DNA from 3 places in the Lactobacillus sp. ESL0700 genome. Region 1 is predicted to be linked to each of the others. Evidence: predicted binding sites of a transcription regulator. Region 1 holds the regulator's gene; each other region holds the start of a gene.
The links. The regulator LexA, encoded in region 1, represses DNA repair genes until DNA is damaged. The targets are predictions, from matches to a motif close to CNAACANNTGTTNG.

Region 1 (5,061 bases):
TCCGCATACCAGCCATCTGCAGCCAATAATTGCTCGTGAGTGCCACGTTCAACAATCTCGCCATCCTTCAATACCAAAATCAAATTGGCATTCATGACCGATGTTAACCGGTGCGTCGCAATCATGGTCGTCTTGCCCGCGCGTTCTTTACGCAGTGATTGCAGAATTGCCATTTCGGTCCGTGCGTCAACTGCTGACAGAGCGTCATCTAATACCAGAATTTTACTTTGCTTAAGTAGTGCTCGGGCAATTGACATCCGCTGCTTTTGACCACCGGATAATGAAACGCCGTTTTCACCAACTAAAGTCTTGTAGCCAGCTGGCATTTCCAAAATATCGTTGTGCAAGTCACTCTTTTTAGCCGCACTAATAATTGCTTCTTCAGATGCATCAGCTTGCGAAAAAGCAATATTCTTTTGTATTGACGTTGAAAAAAGATAATTATTTTGTGGAACGTAAGATATTTGCTGCAATAATACATCAAGCGGTATTGTCCGAATATCATGACCATTCAATGTTATCAGGCCATCATACTTGTCAAACTCACGCAAAAGCAGCTGAATAATTGTTGTTTTCCCAGAACCGACCTTACCCACAAGACCCAAGGTTTGGCCTTTTTTCAGTGTGAAATCAATTTGCTGCAAAACTGGCAGTTGTGGTTCATCAGGATATGCAAATGAGTTGATGTGATAATTCAAGTCACCACTTAAATCATCGGCAGTGATACTTTGATCTGCATGCTCATCCGTAATTTGTGGCTTTTCATCAAGCAACTTTTCAACCCGATCGTAACTGGCGCTTCCCCGCTCCAAAATATTGAAGAGATAACCAATCGCAAACATCGGCCAGACCATGTTACCAATGTAAGCAATAAAGGAAACTAGTTGACCAATTGTTAAGGTCTTGTTAGCAACCATTATGCCACCGTAAATAATCGTAATCGTGTATGTTAGACCAATAATAATTGTTCCTAGCGGGTCAAACAATGCATCCCATTTGAAGACTTTTTTATTAATCTTGATCGTGTCATCAACCATCTGGTCAAACGCAGCCGTATCTTCAGCTCCTTGACCGAAAGTTTTGATAACTTTAATCCCAGAAACTGATTCTTGCGTCTTATTATTTAACCGTGAGAACGCGGCCTGTGACTTATCAAAGGCATCATGCAGCTGGTTACCCAACTGCCATGCACCCCATGCCAAAACCGGCAACGGCAATAACGCCAAAATCGTTAACCGCCAGTCAACGAAAATAATCATCGCAATCATGGTTGAGACACTCATAATTAGCGAATCGACCAAAGTCAAAACGCCCGCGCCAGCAACATCTTGAATTGCCGAGACATCATTTGTTGCGTGCGCCATCAAGTCACCGGTTCGGTGACGCTGATAAAACGTCCGGTCCATTTCCATGAAGTGGTTAAATAATTTTGAACGTAATTGCCGCTCTAACTCGGCTGCGCCACCCCAAATTTGTTTGCGCCAAAAATAACGGAAGCCATATAACAATAGCGCTGCCGCAATGATCGCTAAAATTAGGACACCATATTGTGCCCAACTAATATGTCCTTGGTCAAGCTGATCCGCCATCAAGCCCAATATCCGCGGTGGTACTAAATTAACTACCGAAGTTAGTGCTAAAAATGTAATGCCGACTAAATAGCGTTTCTTTTCCTTTTTAAAAAACCAACCTAATTTAAAAAATATTCCCATTTTTATTCCTATCTGACCCAACACCAAACCAAAAAAGGCGGGGAACAATCCCCGTCTTTGCTAGTCAATCTCAAGATTAATTATTTTGATGCTTCATCATGTTCATCACTTGGTTAACCTTCTTGGCAGATGGTTTTTGTCCCATTTGTGACATCATCGCAACAATCATATCTTCACTGATTGGTGGATTTTCCTTAAAATACTTTTTCATATATGATCTTGCACCGTAAAAGCCACCAACAAGGCCGACTAACAATGCAACAATGATTAAAACAATTGCTAATGCCAAATTCATAAAAATTAACTCCTCAAAATATCCAATAGTTATATCTTACCTAAACTTGCCTAAAATTTAAAGGTTAAAATTAATCTTTTCTTAAACCTTTGCGCCTTTGTGCTTGTTTTGCCTTTTCAGACGTGATTTCTTTACCATTTTTATCAATGATTACCATATCTTCAATATTTTGTTTAAAACTAGCGCGGAAGTTTTTCAAAAATTCTTGATGTAATTTTTTACGTTCTTCTTCCTCTTCTTTAGTTAAATTGCCAGCCTTTTTTTTACGATATAATTCATTAATGCGATCGATTGATTTCTTTTCTTCATCTTTAGTCATTTTTACACCTCTATTAAAAAAGTCTACCCTATTTATCCCAAGAAAAAAAGTTTAAGTTCTTAGAACATTTGTTTGTATTTAGCAAAACTTTTTGGTAAACTTACCTTATAGAAATTTTATCTTATAGTAATGGGGAGCAATTATGCCTGTTAATCATGATTCCAAACAATTAGAAATATTACGCTATATTTATGAAACCGTGGCAGACCGTGGTTTTCCCCCTACTGTGCGTGAAATCTGTGCCGCAGTTAATTTATCTTCGACCTCAACAGTTCACGGGCACCTATCTCGTTTAGAGCGCAAAGGTTTACTAATTAAAGACGCCACTAAGCCGCGAGCTTTGGAAATTACAACAGAAGGCAAACGGGCATTAGGAATTAAGCCGAGCGAAATCCCAGTTGTCGGTGTTGTTACTGCTGGGCAACCAATTTTAGCCGTTGAAGATATTGAAGACTACTTCCCCCTTCCACCAGACTTAGCTAATGACGCTGGTGACCTATTTATGTTAAAAGTGCACGGCGAAAGCATGATTAATGCTGGTATCTTAAACGGTGACAACGTTATCGTACGTAAGCAAAGTTCCGCAATTAATGGTGAAATTGTTGTCGCAATGACCGAAGAAAACGAGGCAACAGTCAAGCGCTTTTATAAAGAAAAGACCCATTACCGCTTGCAACCAGAAAATGACACAATGGCACCGATTATTCTTGACCGCGTGCAAATCTTAGGTAAGGTAGTTGGCCTTTACCGCAATAATATTAATTAACCTCAAAAAGACTAGGATTTTCATTCTAGTCTTTTTGATTATCTAAATATGGCTTCAGTGCGAGCCAATCCTCTTTAATAGTTTCCGTCAATTTCCGATTATAAAAAACCGCTGCCGGATGATATTCCATTATCACCGTATATTTTTCCGTTGACCACTCATAGCCATCTTCAGCAGCATTCAACTGCAAAATTGGCGTTTGCGCAATTACTTGCCCGTGTTCTTGCGAAATGCTGTGGCCAGGGCCAAGTAAGCGTTCGATTGCGGTGCCGCCAACAGTAACGATAATTTTAGGCTGAACATGCGCAATTTCATAATCAAAAAATGGTGCATGAGCCAAAACTTCCTTCTTAGTTGGCTTGCGATTTGGCTGCTTAATGACCTCTTTATTTTCTTTCTTACTGAAAACCGTTTTAGTAGCATATGGCCGACTACGAACGACGCTAGTGATATAAACATCGTCGCGCGTTAAACCAATTAATGCCAAAGACTTCATTAATTCCTTACCCGAACTACCATGAAACGGAACGTGCGAGACAATTTCATCACGTCCTGGAGCTTCGCCAACAATCATTAAGGCCGGATTTTCTGGTCCTGCACCCTCATTTAATCCTTCTAATTTCATTCCCTGTGCTCTTTTTTGCACTTTTGTAATTAACCATTCTGGATATTTCATCACGTATTATCGCTTTCATTTCAAGACATTTGAGACTTTCCACATTCACTTGCTGTTTAGGCTTCACAAAGTTTCAGGGTTAAATTATCTATAATCACTATTATATCAGCTTTTGCTTTTGTAGATTGTGAAATCTATGTAGTTTCACGCTGGTTTCACATTAACATATTTCACAAGCGTTATTCTAGATTTTTGCCAAAATTTGTGCTGCTAATTGTAAGGCTAACTCGTGGGCATCCCTACCCCAGCCACGATCCTCATGCTTTTCTAAATTACTTAAAGAGTCGGCCGTAAACAAGATTTGCGCAAAATCAACGTGGCGAAAGTTTGCGCACGCTGCCATTGCTGCACATTCCATTTCAACGCAGGAAGCACCCAGCTGTTTAAACTGACTCACCTTGTCTTTTGTTTCGCGGAAAAAGCCATCGGTCGTCCAAGTAATGACTTCTTTAATCTTGTAGTCATTTTCTGCCATCAATTGTTCTACTCGCGATAAATAATCCGAATGCAAATCAATCATGTTGCTAGGAGCCAGATAATGAAATGATGTGCCCTCATCCCTGATTGCTTTCACAGGAACTAAAAAATAGTTTTCGGGTAAATCAACCAAGCTTCCAGCTGAGCCAATTGCTAAAACCTGCTTGACACCATAACTAATCAGCCAATCAAGTAGTTCGACAGCAGCTGAGGCACCGATTTTAGCTTGACAGAAAGTAACTTTTTCATTACCGAAAGCAACTTCATAGATTGGCGTCTCACCGTCAAAGCAATCATAATGACCCAGCTTGCGATGCGGATATTGAGACAAAAAATCAGCAATTGCCTCAGAAGTAATAAATGCAAACAACAATTTTTTAGGAAAATGATAATTCAGCTTATCGCGTTCATGATCGGGATCAAGTACAGCATGTGGATTAGCATCAAATTGCATTAGAAACGGTTCACTCATATTATCATCCTCCAATTATCGCAACATATTTTTATAGTACCACAAGAAATAAAAAAAGAACCATCTTCTTTAAAAGATGGTTCTTTTTGAATGGTAAAGCGTGAATTAACGACGCTTTTCTGCGATTCTTGCAGACTTACCATGACGTTCACGTAAGTAGTAAAGCTTAGCACGACGTACACGACCGTGACGTAATACATCAACCTTAGCAACACGTGGGTCGTTAACTGGGAAAGTACGTTCAACACCAACACCAGAAGCAATCTTACGAACAGTGTAAGTTGCAGCAATGCCAGCACCCTTTCTCTTAATTACGACACCTTCGAACATCTGGATACGTTCAT
Region 2 (5,061 bases), 430 kb from region 1:
ACTTTTCGAGTTCTTGCACAGTTAATTTGTGTCCCATTTCTGTTCTCCCTTTTTAATCTTTTTTGAATTACTCTTTAATTTTAAGCTAAAAGAAAACCGAGTTCAATTGCTGAACTCAGTTTTTTATTTATTAGCCTAATGGGTCCCAAACTGGCAAATCTTCGGCAATTGGGCCTTCTGCTAGAGCCAGTTGTTCTGGTGTCAAATACTTTTTGTGAACAGCAACTTCATAAACGTAGTCGTTAAACCAGTCATTGCTCATCACAAAGTAGCCGTTCTTACCAACTTGGTCGCCCCAAGAGTTTTCAACTTTCCAGCGGCGCACTTCGCCTTGATCTTCATCAACACCAACAAAAGTCATGGCGTGTGAGAAGTTAGCTTCGCCTGTTCGCAAGCGATCAGCCTTGGACATCTTTAAGTCAACATCAAAGAGGCTGCCCATTTGGTAAAGTTGCGAGTCGAGGTATCCTTGCGGCCGGTCTAATTCGTGCAAAACATCGTTGCCAAACCAGACTGCTTCGTCATCCTTGAGCTGCTTAATTGTTGCGTCTGCAAGGTAGGTCATCGGGACGTTGAGTAGCTTAATTTCGCATAAGCCAGCCACATTATTATCGGCAGAATAGCCGTACAATTTGTTATATTCATGGTTAGGTGAATTTGTTAAGACAACGTAGTCGTCTAAGTCGAGGTCGCCAAGATACTTTTGGTAGAATATTTGCGGCGTTAGGTCCTTATCTAAGTGATACTTTTTATTGTCATCACGGTATTCTAAGTCGAATTTCTTGGGTGGCTCGCCAACAGCAATCGCCGTCATGCGGTAAATTTCACTTAAAAAGTGGTCTTGTGCTTCTGCAGCCTCGGTGTCTTTACCAGCTTGCTTTAATTGGCGCAATACTAAAGCATCCTTGCGCATTTTTTTGCCTAGAGCCATCTTCAAAGCATCGGTATTGTTGGCGTTGAAGCTTTCTGGCATTGCGTAACTTGGGACGACGCCGTACTTTTGCACTAAAGCAGCAGCTAATTGCCAATGGCCGCCGTCTTGACCAGCACTTGCCAGATACTTGCGCACAGTTCGTGAGTCGAGGTCTTGGTCCGCCGTTTTAATAATGTTGTTATAAAAAATATTGGCGCGTTCGATTTTATCCCAGAAAAAATTATAACTTTGTGAGAAAGTAAAATCTTTGGTGTGGTACTTTTTACCAAAGTAGTGACGCAAAACATTGAGAGCAGCAAATTCCCAGCAGCGTCCGGAATGCTTTTGTGCTGTAACTTGGCCGACATCAAGTTCTGTTGAGAAGACGCGGTTAAGGTCATTGCTGGCTTTTTGTTCATTATAGGAAGCCGCGAAAATGCCACTCTTTTGGGCAGCACGGGCAATAACCTGATTTTGTGGTTGCTTGTTGAAGTCAGCAGAATATTTTGCCAATTCTTGAAATGAGAGTTGATGGTTCATTAAATAATGCTCCTTTTTTAATTAATTATTAATAAATATTTTAGGGCAAAAGAAAAACGAGTTCAATAGCTGAACTCGTTTTAGAGAATTACTTGTATTGGCAACTTATCTGAGACTTCTTGCAAGTATAATAATAAGTTAATCGATTGAAATCGAGTTATCATTGCTGCCAGCATTTTGCTTTGGCAGGGTGATAGTCAATACACCTTTATCATACTTTGCATGAATCTCACTTGCAACTACATTTGGTAATCTAAAGCTACGAGAAATGTGTCCTTCGCTTCTTTCGCGGTGGATAATGCTGTCATCTTTAGACAAATCTTTGAATGATTTTCTAGAGCCGGATACGCTCAAAATCCCGTTACTGTAGTTTAAATTAATCTTTTCCTTGTCCATACCGGGCATGTCAACTTTAACAACATAGTTCTTGTCGTTTTCAGCAACATCAGCCTGCATTAATTTTGCCATTTCGTTATCATCAAAAAATTTCTGTGGAAGGTCAAACCAATCATTCATTGCGTCAAATAAGTTATTGTGACGATTCGTTAAATCTTGTGCCATAGTAAAAACTTCCTTTCAAAAATTAAATTATTGGTAAAGAAGACTTTCATTTCTTCCTTACACTGATTATTATAGTAGGCAGATTTGAAAAATGGAAATATTTAGCACTCTTAATTTTAGAGTGCTAAATTTAAGAAAGAAAGCTTGCTATGACTAGCTATTTTGCTTGTGGATAATTTTAAATCAAAAAACTAGAGGAGTAATATTTGTGGTTTATTATCAAAAAATGACACCGGAAGGCTACCAAAAAATTAAGGATGAAATTGCTGATTTAAAAAAGGATCGCCCCCGCAGAATTAAGATTTTGCAGGAGGCACGCAGTCTAGGTGATTTATCCGAAAATACCGAATACACGGAGGCCAAACGCGACCTGGGGCACTTGCAAAGCAGGTTGCGTTACTTGGATAAGCAATTAAAGTATGCCGAAATTGTGGAAAAGACCGATAATGGCAAGGTTGACTTAGGAAAAAAAGTGACATTAAAGTTTGCTGGTGATGATGAAACCGAAGAATACCGCATCGTTGGTCGCATGGAAGCTAACTTAGACGAGGGTAAAGTGGCATTTGACTCGCCGCTAGGTCAGGCAATTATGAAGCAATCGGTAAATACAACGGTAACTGTGGCAGCTCCAGCAGGGGAATACCAAGTAACAATCATGGCTATTAAATAAGAAGACACAATCTGAATTTTTTCGGATTGTGTCTTTTGCGTTAAGTTTAGAAATATAAGAATGTTGAACAAAAAACGTTAATTACTCCGCACTTGTTCTTGATTGTTCGAACAAAAGTTCGTATAATAGTTTTAATTAATAGCGAACAAATGTTTGCAATAAGGAAGTGTCACTATGTATGATTATTGCTATGAGCCACATCGCGTAATTTTTATGATTGATAACAAGTCGTTCTTTGCTAGTTGCGAGGCGATCCGGCTAGGTCTTAATCCGATGAAGGCTGTTTTAGCAGTTTTGTCGCACCAACCAGATACTAAATTTGGTTCGGGCCTAATTATGGCAGCGTCACCGTTGGCTAAGAAAAAATACGGTTTAACTAATGTGATGCGTGCGCGTGATTTGCCATCTAAAAAGCAGGCGCCAGATTTAATGCTAGTCGAGCCGCACATGAACCTCTATATCAAGCGCAGTATGCAGGTCTTGCAGATTTTTCGTAAGTACGCGGCAGAGGAGGACATTCACGTTTATTCAATCGACGAAAGCATGATTGACATGACTAAATCATGGCACTTATTTGGTGATGACCCGTACCTTGTTGCCCGCAAAATTCAGCAAGAAATCCGTCAAACTTTGGGACTGTATACAACTTGCGGAATTGGTGAAAATCCCTTGCTGGCAAAGTTAGCGATGGATATTGCCGCTAAGCACCGGCGCTCAATGATTGCGGCGTGGCATTATATTGATGTGCCGGATACAATTTGGCAAATTCCTAATCTTGAAGATGTTTGGGGAATTGGCAAACGAACGGCGAAGCGATTGCGGCGGTTGCAGATTAATAATATGTATGATTTGGCTCACACTGATCCCGCGATTTTGACTAAAGAATTTGGCGTGATTGGGGAGCAGCTATTTGCCATGAGTTGGGGCGTTGACCGTAGTATTATCAGCGACAAATTTGTCCCCAAAATGAAGCACTACGGCAATTCACAGGTTTTAATGCGGGATTACACGGACCAACAAGAGATTGAAATTGTCCTGCGTGAAATCGGTGAACAAGTGGCAGCGCGGATTCGGGCGCACCAGTTGCAGGCGGGGTGTGTCAATTTGGCAGTTGGCTTCAACCAGTATGAGCAAGAGGGCCAGCGGAAAGGCTTTAGTGTTCAACAGAAGATTACCCCAACTAACGATAACGACTTGCTAGTCGCAGAATTAGTGGCACTTTTTCGTAAAAATTGGCATGGCGAGACCGTTCGAACTTTGGGCGTTAATTATAGTCAGCTAGTGCCTGATACTAGTCAGCAGCTGACTTTCTTTATGCAGCCAGAGCGCCAGATTAAAAAGCGTAATTTTATCATGACAGTTGATAAAATTCGCCAAAAGTATGGCTTTACTAGTTTAGTTAAGGCCTCAAGCTTATTAAAAGGGGCAACAGCAATTCAGCGGAGCAACCTTGTGGGCGGACATAACGGCGGGAATGCTTATGAGTGATTTTGATAAGATTGTGCAGGATTTTTTCAAAAATTATCAGGACCGCGGGATGAAAAAATGGACCGGCTTTTTCCTAAGTGACCATACAATGATGATAAATAAGGACCGCGATAAACGCAGCGTTCGGCACCCATGTAAGAGAACGCTGACTCAAGAGGAAATAGGTAGCAGGCTGCTAGAGGCTTACAGTAATCATCAGCTGGTGCGTGTGCAAGTCAAGATAGTCGATGAAAATGATCGTATGCCTGCGGATATTGTTGGCTTCGTGAGTGGCTATTATGAAGATAAAATTATTATTGCTAATCAAAGTGTTGCTTTAGCCGACATTAATAATATAGAATTAAAATGGAAAAATTTAATTTGAAATTTCATAAAACTGTCTTTTTTTGCTATAATATGGGACTTGTAGGGTACACAAATGGATAGAGGTAATTTTTGTGAATACACCAGCATCAAGAGAGGGCAACTTATTCCGCTATATTGTTTACTTCATCGGCTATTTAATGGCTGCTGGCACGGTTAAGTTAGTTACTATAAATTCACCAATTCGTATATGGGATTTAATTTTATTTGCATTAATTTCTCTAATGGTTTTGCTGTTTTTCATTTATCGTTTCAATCGTGAGCAACGCTTCTTTGATCGCAGTCTGTCAGGATCATGGCTTGGCAATTTTGGCATGATTATTGGCCTAACCTTAGTAGTAACGGCGTTGCGCATCGTTGTTTCCTGGTTGCAGGCCTATGGCAAGGTTAAGCTGTATGGCTTTCAAACAATGTATTTACGCCATGAGTCAGTCGCAATGTATTGGTTTTTGGTTGTGGCTTTAGGAATTGTGCTACCGATTTTGCAGGAATTTTTAATTACTGGATTTTTATTCAATTATGCGTT
Region 3 (5,061 bases), 270 kb from region 1:
TGCGTGGCAATCGCCATGGGGACTAGGGCGACCAGGTTGGCACATTGAGTGTTCAGTAATGTCGACTAAATATCTGGGCAAGACAATTGATATTCATGGTGGTGGTCAAGATTTGGAATTTCCGCACCATGAAAATGAAATTGCGCAGAGTGAAGCCGCAACAGGTCAAAAGTTTGTCAATTATTGGCTGCACAATGGTTTTGTAACTGTTGGTCATGATGAAGAAAAAATGTCGAAGTCGCTGCATAATTTTGTGACGGTGCATGATTTGCTTAAAACGGTTGACCCACAAGTATTACGCTTTTTCATGGCAAGTGTGCAATATCGCAAGCAAATTAATTACTCACAGGAGAATCTGGAGCAGGCGAAGAATATTTTGCAGCGTTTTAAGAACACGCTAATTAATATTGACTATCGCTTAGAAGATGCCACTTCTGAGCGTACTTCAGCTCAATTACGGCAGGCTATCCAAGAAACGCAAACGAAGTTTGTCACTGCAATGGATGACGATATTAATGTGCAAAATGCTTTAGCAGCGATTTACGATTTGTTGCCGCTAGTTAACGCTAATGCCAATAGCGCCCAGGCTGATAAAGAGGCGTTGGCACAAGCCAAGGAATTATTGGGGCAGTGGCTCAGTATTTTTGGCATTGATACGGCTAAATTAATTCAAAAGTCGCAAACAAGTGATGATGAGGAAATTACGGCATTGGTTAAGGCACGCGATGAAGCACGCAAAAACAAGGATTGGGCTAAGAGCGACCAATTGCGCGATCAATTAAAAGAACTGGGGATTACAATTCAGGATACCCCACAGGGAACAAGGTGGACACGTGACTAAAATTAAAAAGTTAACGGAAGAAAAAGTTAATCCAGATACGCTCAGCGGGCAGACGCTGGCGTATTTGGGGGATGCTGTATACGAGTTATTTATTAGACGCCATTTATTGAAAGGCGGCATTGTGAAGCCGCAGGTATTGCAGCGCGAAGCAACGCATTACGTCTCGGCTAAGGCGCAAGCAGCACTGATTACCAAGTTGCAGGATGAGCAGCTGCTTACCGAAGATGAACTGGCAACTTTTCGCCGGGGACGAAATGCGAAGACTCATACTAAGGCCAAAAACACTAGCCTAGCAACTTACCAGTTGTCAACGGGCTTTGAAGCTGTATGGGGTTATTTGGATTTATTAGATAAAAAAGACCGCGTCCGTGAATTGACAACGTGGTGCATTCAGACTGTTGAGGAAGGCGGGATTGATAACTATGACTTCAATTGATAAAGATTTTGTTTTCGGTCGGCATGCTGGGGTTGATTTTTTAAAGACACAAGATGCTGAGCGAATTAACAAGGTGTTTTTACAGCAAGGTGTGCAGGATAGCTTCGCCAATGAGGTTTATGGCTTAGCTAAAAAGAAGGGGATTGTTATACAAACTGTCCCTAAAACTAAGCTGGACCGGTTAGTGCAGGGTGGCAACCACCAAGGCTTGGTCTTGACCGTTGCTAGCTTTGAATATGCAGACCTAGAGCAATTACTTGATCAATTTGATGAGCAAGGCAAAGAACCGTTTTTGTTAATGCTTGACTCAATTGAAGATCCGCATAATTTGGGCTCAATTTTACGGTCAGCTGATGCAACGGGCGTTGATGCGATTATTATTCCTAAACGTCATGCGACTGGCTTAACGTCTGTTGTTGCTAAGACATCAACGGGAGCGATTGATTATGTGCCAGTTGCCCGCGTTAATAATCTTGTTCAAACCAGTCAGTTGTTGAAAAAGCGCGGCTACTGGTTGTTTGGCACCGATATGCAGGGCACTGATTACCGTGAGTGGAATGCTAAGGGTAAAACGGTGCTGGTCATTGGTAATGAGGGCAAGGGTATTGCTCGACTTTTGAAAGAGCAGATGGATCAGATGCTTACTCTGCCAATGGTGGGCCATGTTCAGTCACTGAATGCTAGTGTGGCAACTGGGGTCTTACTTTATCAGATGCTAAATAGCCGCAATCCACTTAAATAACATAGATAGACAGCTTGCAATTGCAGCTGTTTTTTGTTTAAAGCGATAATTTTTTCTGAATTAACGCGCTTTCAACAAAAGCTAGTTTTTGTTTTTGCTGCTCTGAGCAAATAAATTTGATTGCGCCGTCTGAACGCGCGTTCGATATTTTGTAATTAAAAAAATCAGTATTCTCACCTTAATTAGTTTTTCGAATTAATATAAGGAGAAAGAAGATGCAGTTAACAGAAGCATACGAGCAAAAATTAATTAAGCAAGTTCAAGCTGGCAGTGACGATGCATTGGTAGAATTATGTTACTTTTATCGGCCGTTAATTAATAGTATTAAGCAAAAATACTTTGTGCGTTGTTATGATGGTCAGGATTGGGATCAAGATGCGCTGATTGTGTGCTACCAAGCAGCTATGAGTTATGAACAGGGCAAAGGCAAGTTTGGCAGCTATTTTAAGACCAGGCTTCATAATCATGCTAGGTCACTGCTTCGTCATGACATGGCATATAGGCGGCGCGCACTTGCGCAGGCAACTTCACTTGAAGCAGCAATGGAAAAGGGCATCGAGCAGTTGCACCAGAAAACAACACAACTGGCAGAAATTCCAGTTAGTGAAAAATTCACCGAACTATTTGCCCAGTTATCAGATTTAGAAATTAAGACTTTATTAATTGCTTTGGGCGTTTGGCATCAAGAGGAGGTCTTACAGAAATTGCAGATAGAGCAGGTGGCTCTAGTGCGTGCACGCTCACGACTTATGCAAAAAATGCGTAAGACACTGTTATGAAAAATAATAATATTATATGATTATGTAAAAATGCGGTATAATAGACCTTGTAGAATTAATTTTTAGGAGGTAATTAAGATGGCAGAGATTGAAAAGACTGCATTGTTGGATCGTCACATGAAGGAAGTTTTTGACTGGAGTGATTCTGATCTTCCAGTTAGAGATGCCCTTTGGGACTATTTTATGGAAAAGAATGGTAGAGATACCATGAAGACAGAAGCAGATATGCTTCCGTTCCTAAAAGACACTGATGATAAAATCGAATCCTTTGTAAACGAAAATCTTAAGAAGTAAATCCGACTATTACAATGTTCTACGCCCGGTGGTTACGCATTAAGTTTGACCACTAGAAAAGCAGCTGCTCATTTGAGTAGCTGCTTTTTGTTTGGCAATTAATTATAATAAGGAATTTAAGTCGCTAATAATTTGGTCAGCAGTAAGGTGGTTATCGTGATAATTGGTTTCAAGCGGTAACTGATCGGTGTAGACGCGCTTTTGCCCATAATTTAAAACCTTAACATCTTTGTTACCTAAGTATGAAGCAATCTTTTGCCCTAGGCCAGCGTCGATCAGATCATCTTCAATTGTGACAATGACTTGGTTTTCTTGGGCTAGTTTATCCAGCGTTGGCTTATCTAAAATATTGGCCGCAAGTGGATTAACTAGCGTGGCACCAATTTTAGCGGCGACTTGTTGACCTAACTGGTAAAAGTCACCAAGTGCGATCACAGCAACACTTTTACCAGGAGATACTTGGTAATGGATGGCGCTATAATCGGTTAAAATACTAGCGCCATCTTCTGGGACTGGCTTAGTTGGCAGCTTGATGGCAACGGGATGTTGGCTCTGGTTGATTGCCCACTTGAGCATGGCCCTTTCTTCGGCAAGGGAGGTTGGTGCAAGGTAAATCCAGTTAGGTAAGTTGGCAACTAGCACTTGATCAAACAGTCCAAGGTGCGTTTTTGATTGGGTGGTGATGCCGTTATTGCCGATGACCATTACAACGGGTAAATCGTTGGCGGCGACATCATGTGACAGCTGGTCGAACGCACGCTGCAAGAAGCTCGAATTTTCAAATAAAACTGGAATGGCGCCTTCCTTAGCAAAGCCAGCGGCAAAAGCAACGGACTCTTGCTCGGCAATTCCGACATCGGTGTAGTGGTCAGGATAGTTATTTTTAAACTCATCAAGACCAAAGCTGCGTGGAATGGCGGCATTGATAATCATTGCTTGCTTGCCGGCCTTAATTTCATCTTCAACAGTAGCAATGGCAACCGAATTAGCGCTCGGACTAGTAGCAGTCTTATCTTTACCTGCCAACAAATCAGCAGAAGCCCAGTGATAAGCCTCTTCATCTTTAAGCGCAGGTGCATAGCCCTTACCTTTGAGCGTATTAATATGTAATAAAATTGGATGATCTACGTCTTTAATTTGTTGAAAAGCTACAATCATTGCCGCAAGATCGTTGCCGTCTGCAACATAATGATAGTCAAATCCCATTGCTGTAAAAGGATTCTCTGGTGACTTGCCATTTGTGTCGCGTAATTTCTTTAAGGCAGTAACAAGGCCGCCCACGTTTTTATCAATCGACCATTGATTGTCGTTAACCACAATAGCCAGATTGTGCGGCTCAATTGCCGCGTTGTTTAAGCCCTCATAAGCCAGGCCGCCAGTCATTGCCCCATCGCCGATTAACGCCATGATGTTTTCGTGATTGCCCAGAAGGTCGCGAGCCTTTGCCATTCCTGTTGCTAAGGCAATAGAAGTCGAGGTATGGCCAACAGCGTAATAATCGTAGGGACTTTCATTGGGGTCCGTATATGGCGAAACGTCTTCGTAATGGTCGGGATCAAGCCAGGCTTGCGCGCGACCCGTTAGCATTTTATGGGGATAAGTCTGGTGGGAAACGTCCCAGATTAGTTTATCTTGGGGTGCATTAAAGACGTAGTGGTAGGCAATGGTCATTTCAACAATGCCTAGGTCGGGGCCAAAGTGCCCGCCAACAGCCGTGTCTTTTTCGATAATTAACGTTCTAATTTCTTCGGCTAACGTTTCCAGTTGCGGCAACGTTAACTTTTTCAGGTCATCAGGGCCAGAAATTTGGTTTAATAAATAATGCGGATGTTTATTCATAATGTATACTCCTTATGTTGGTATCAAGTAGATTATACAGCTACCGAAACCGCTTTTACCAATACTTTTACAGCATTATATTGTGAACTGAGTAACGTTTATCACGATGTTTATAAGATTGGTAATCAAA

Region 2: a site for LexA is predicted at 2,827-2,840, ahead of OZX63_RS07790 (Y-family DNA polymerase). Genes of this name have one in related genera too.
Region 3: a site for LexA is predicted at 2,150-2,163, ahead of OZX63_RS06975 (sigma factor). Genes of this name have one in related genera too.

The regions. Positions count from the first base shown of each region.
Region 1 covers NZ_CP113930.1:1,195,762-1,200,822, forward strand. Annotated here, with positions in the region: gene OZX63_RS05650 (ABC transporter transmembrane domain-containing protein) at 1-1,712, opposite strand, end outside; gene OZX63_RS05655 (YneF family protein) at 1,789-2,007, opposite strand; gene OZX63_RS05660 (DUF896 domain-containing protein) at 2,078-2,326, opposite strand; gene lexA (transcriptional repressor LexA) at 2,469-3,092, shown strand; gene OZX63_RS05670 (uracil-DNA glycosylase) at 3,118-3,768, opposite strand; gene OZX63_RS05675 (nucleoside phosphorylase) at 3,953-4,717, opposite strand; gene rplS (50S ribosomal protein L19) at 4,823-5,061, opposite strand, start outside.
Region 2 covers NZ_CP113930.1:1,622,967-1,628,027, reverse strand. Annotated here, with positions in the region: gene OZX63_RS07810 (C1 family peptidase) at 1-37, opposite strand, end outside; gene OZX63_RS07805 (C1 family peptidase) at 131-1,453, opposite strand; gene OZX63_RS07800 (Hsp20/alpha crystallin family protein) at 1,592-2,014, opposite strand; gene greA (transcription elongation factor GreA) at 2,223-2,684, shown strand; gene OZX63_RS07790 (Y-family DNA polymerase) at 2,859-4,172, shown strand; gene OZX63_RS07785 (hypothetical protein) at 4,165-4,536, shown strand; gene OZX63_RS07780 (CPBP family intramembrane glutamic endopeptidase) at 4,610-5,061, shown strand, end outside.
Region 3 covers NZ_CP113930.1:1,467,670-1,472,730, reverse strand. Annotated here, with positions in the region: gene cysS (cysteine--tRNA ligase) at 1-841, shown strand, start outside; gene OZX63_RS06985 (ribonuclease III domain-containing protein) at 834-1,277, shown strand; gene rlmB (23S rRNA (guanosine(2251)-2'-O)-methyltransferase RlmB) at 1,264-2,019, shown strand; gene OZX63_RS06975 (sigma factor) at 2,235-2,798, shown strand; gene OZX63_RS06970 (hypothetical protein) at 2,877-3,092, shown strand; gene OZX63_RS06965 (1-deoxy-D-xylulose-5-phosphate synthase) at 3,195-4,931, opposite strand.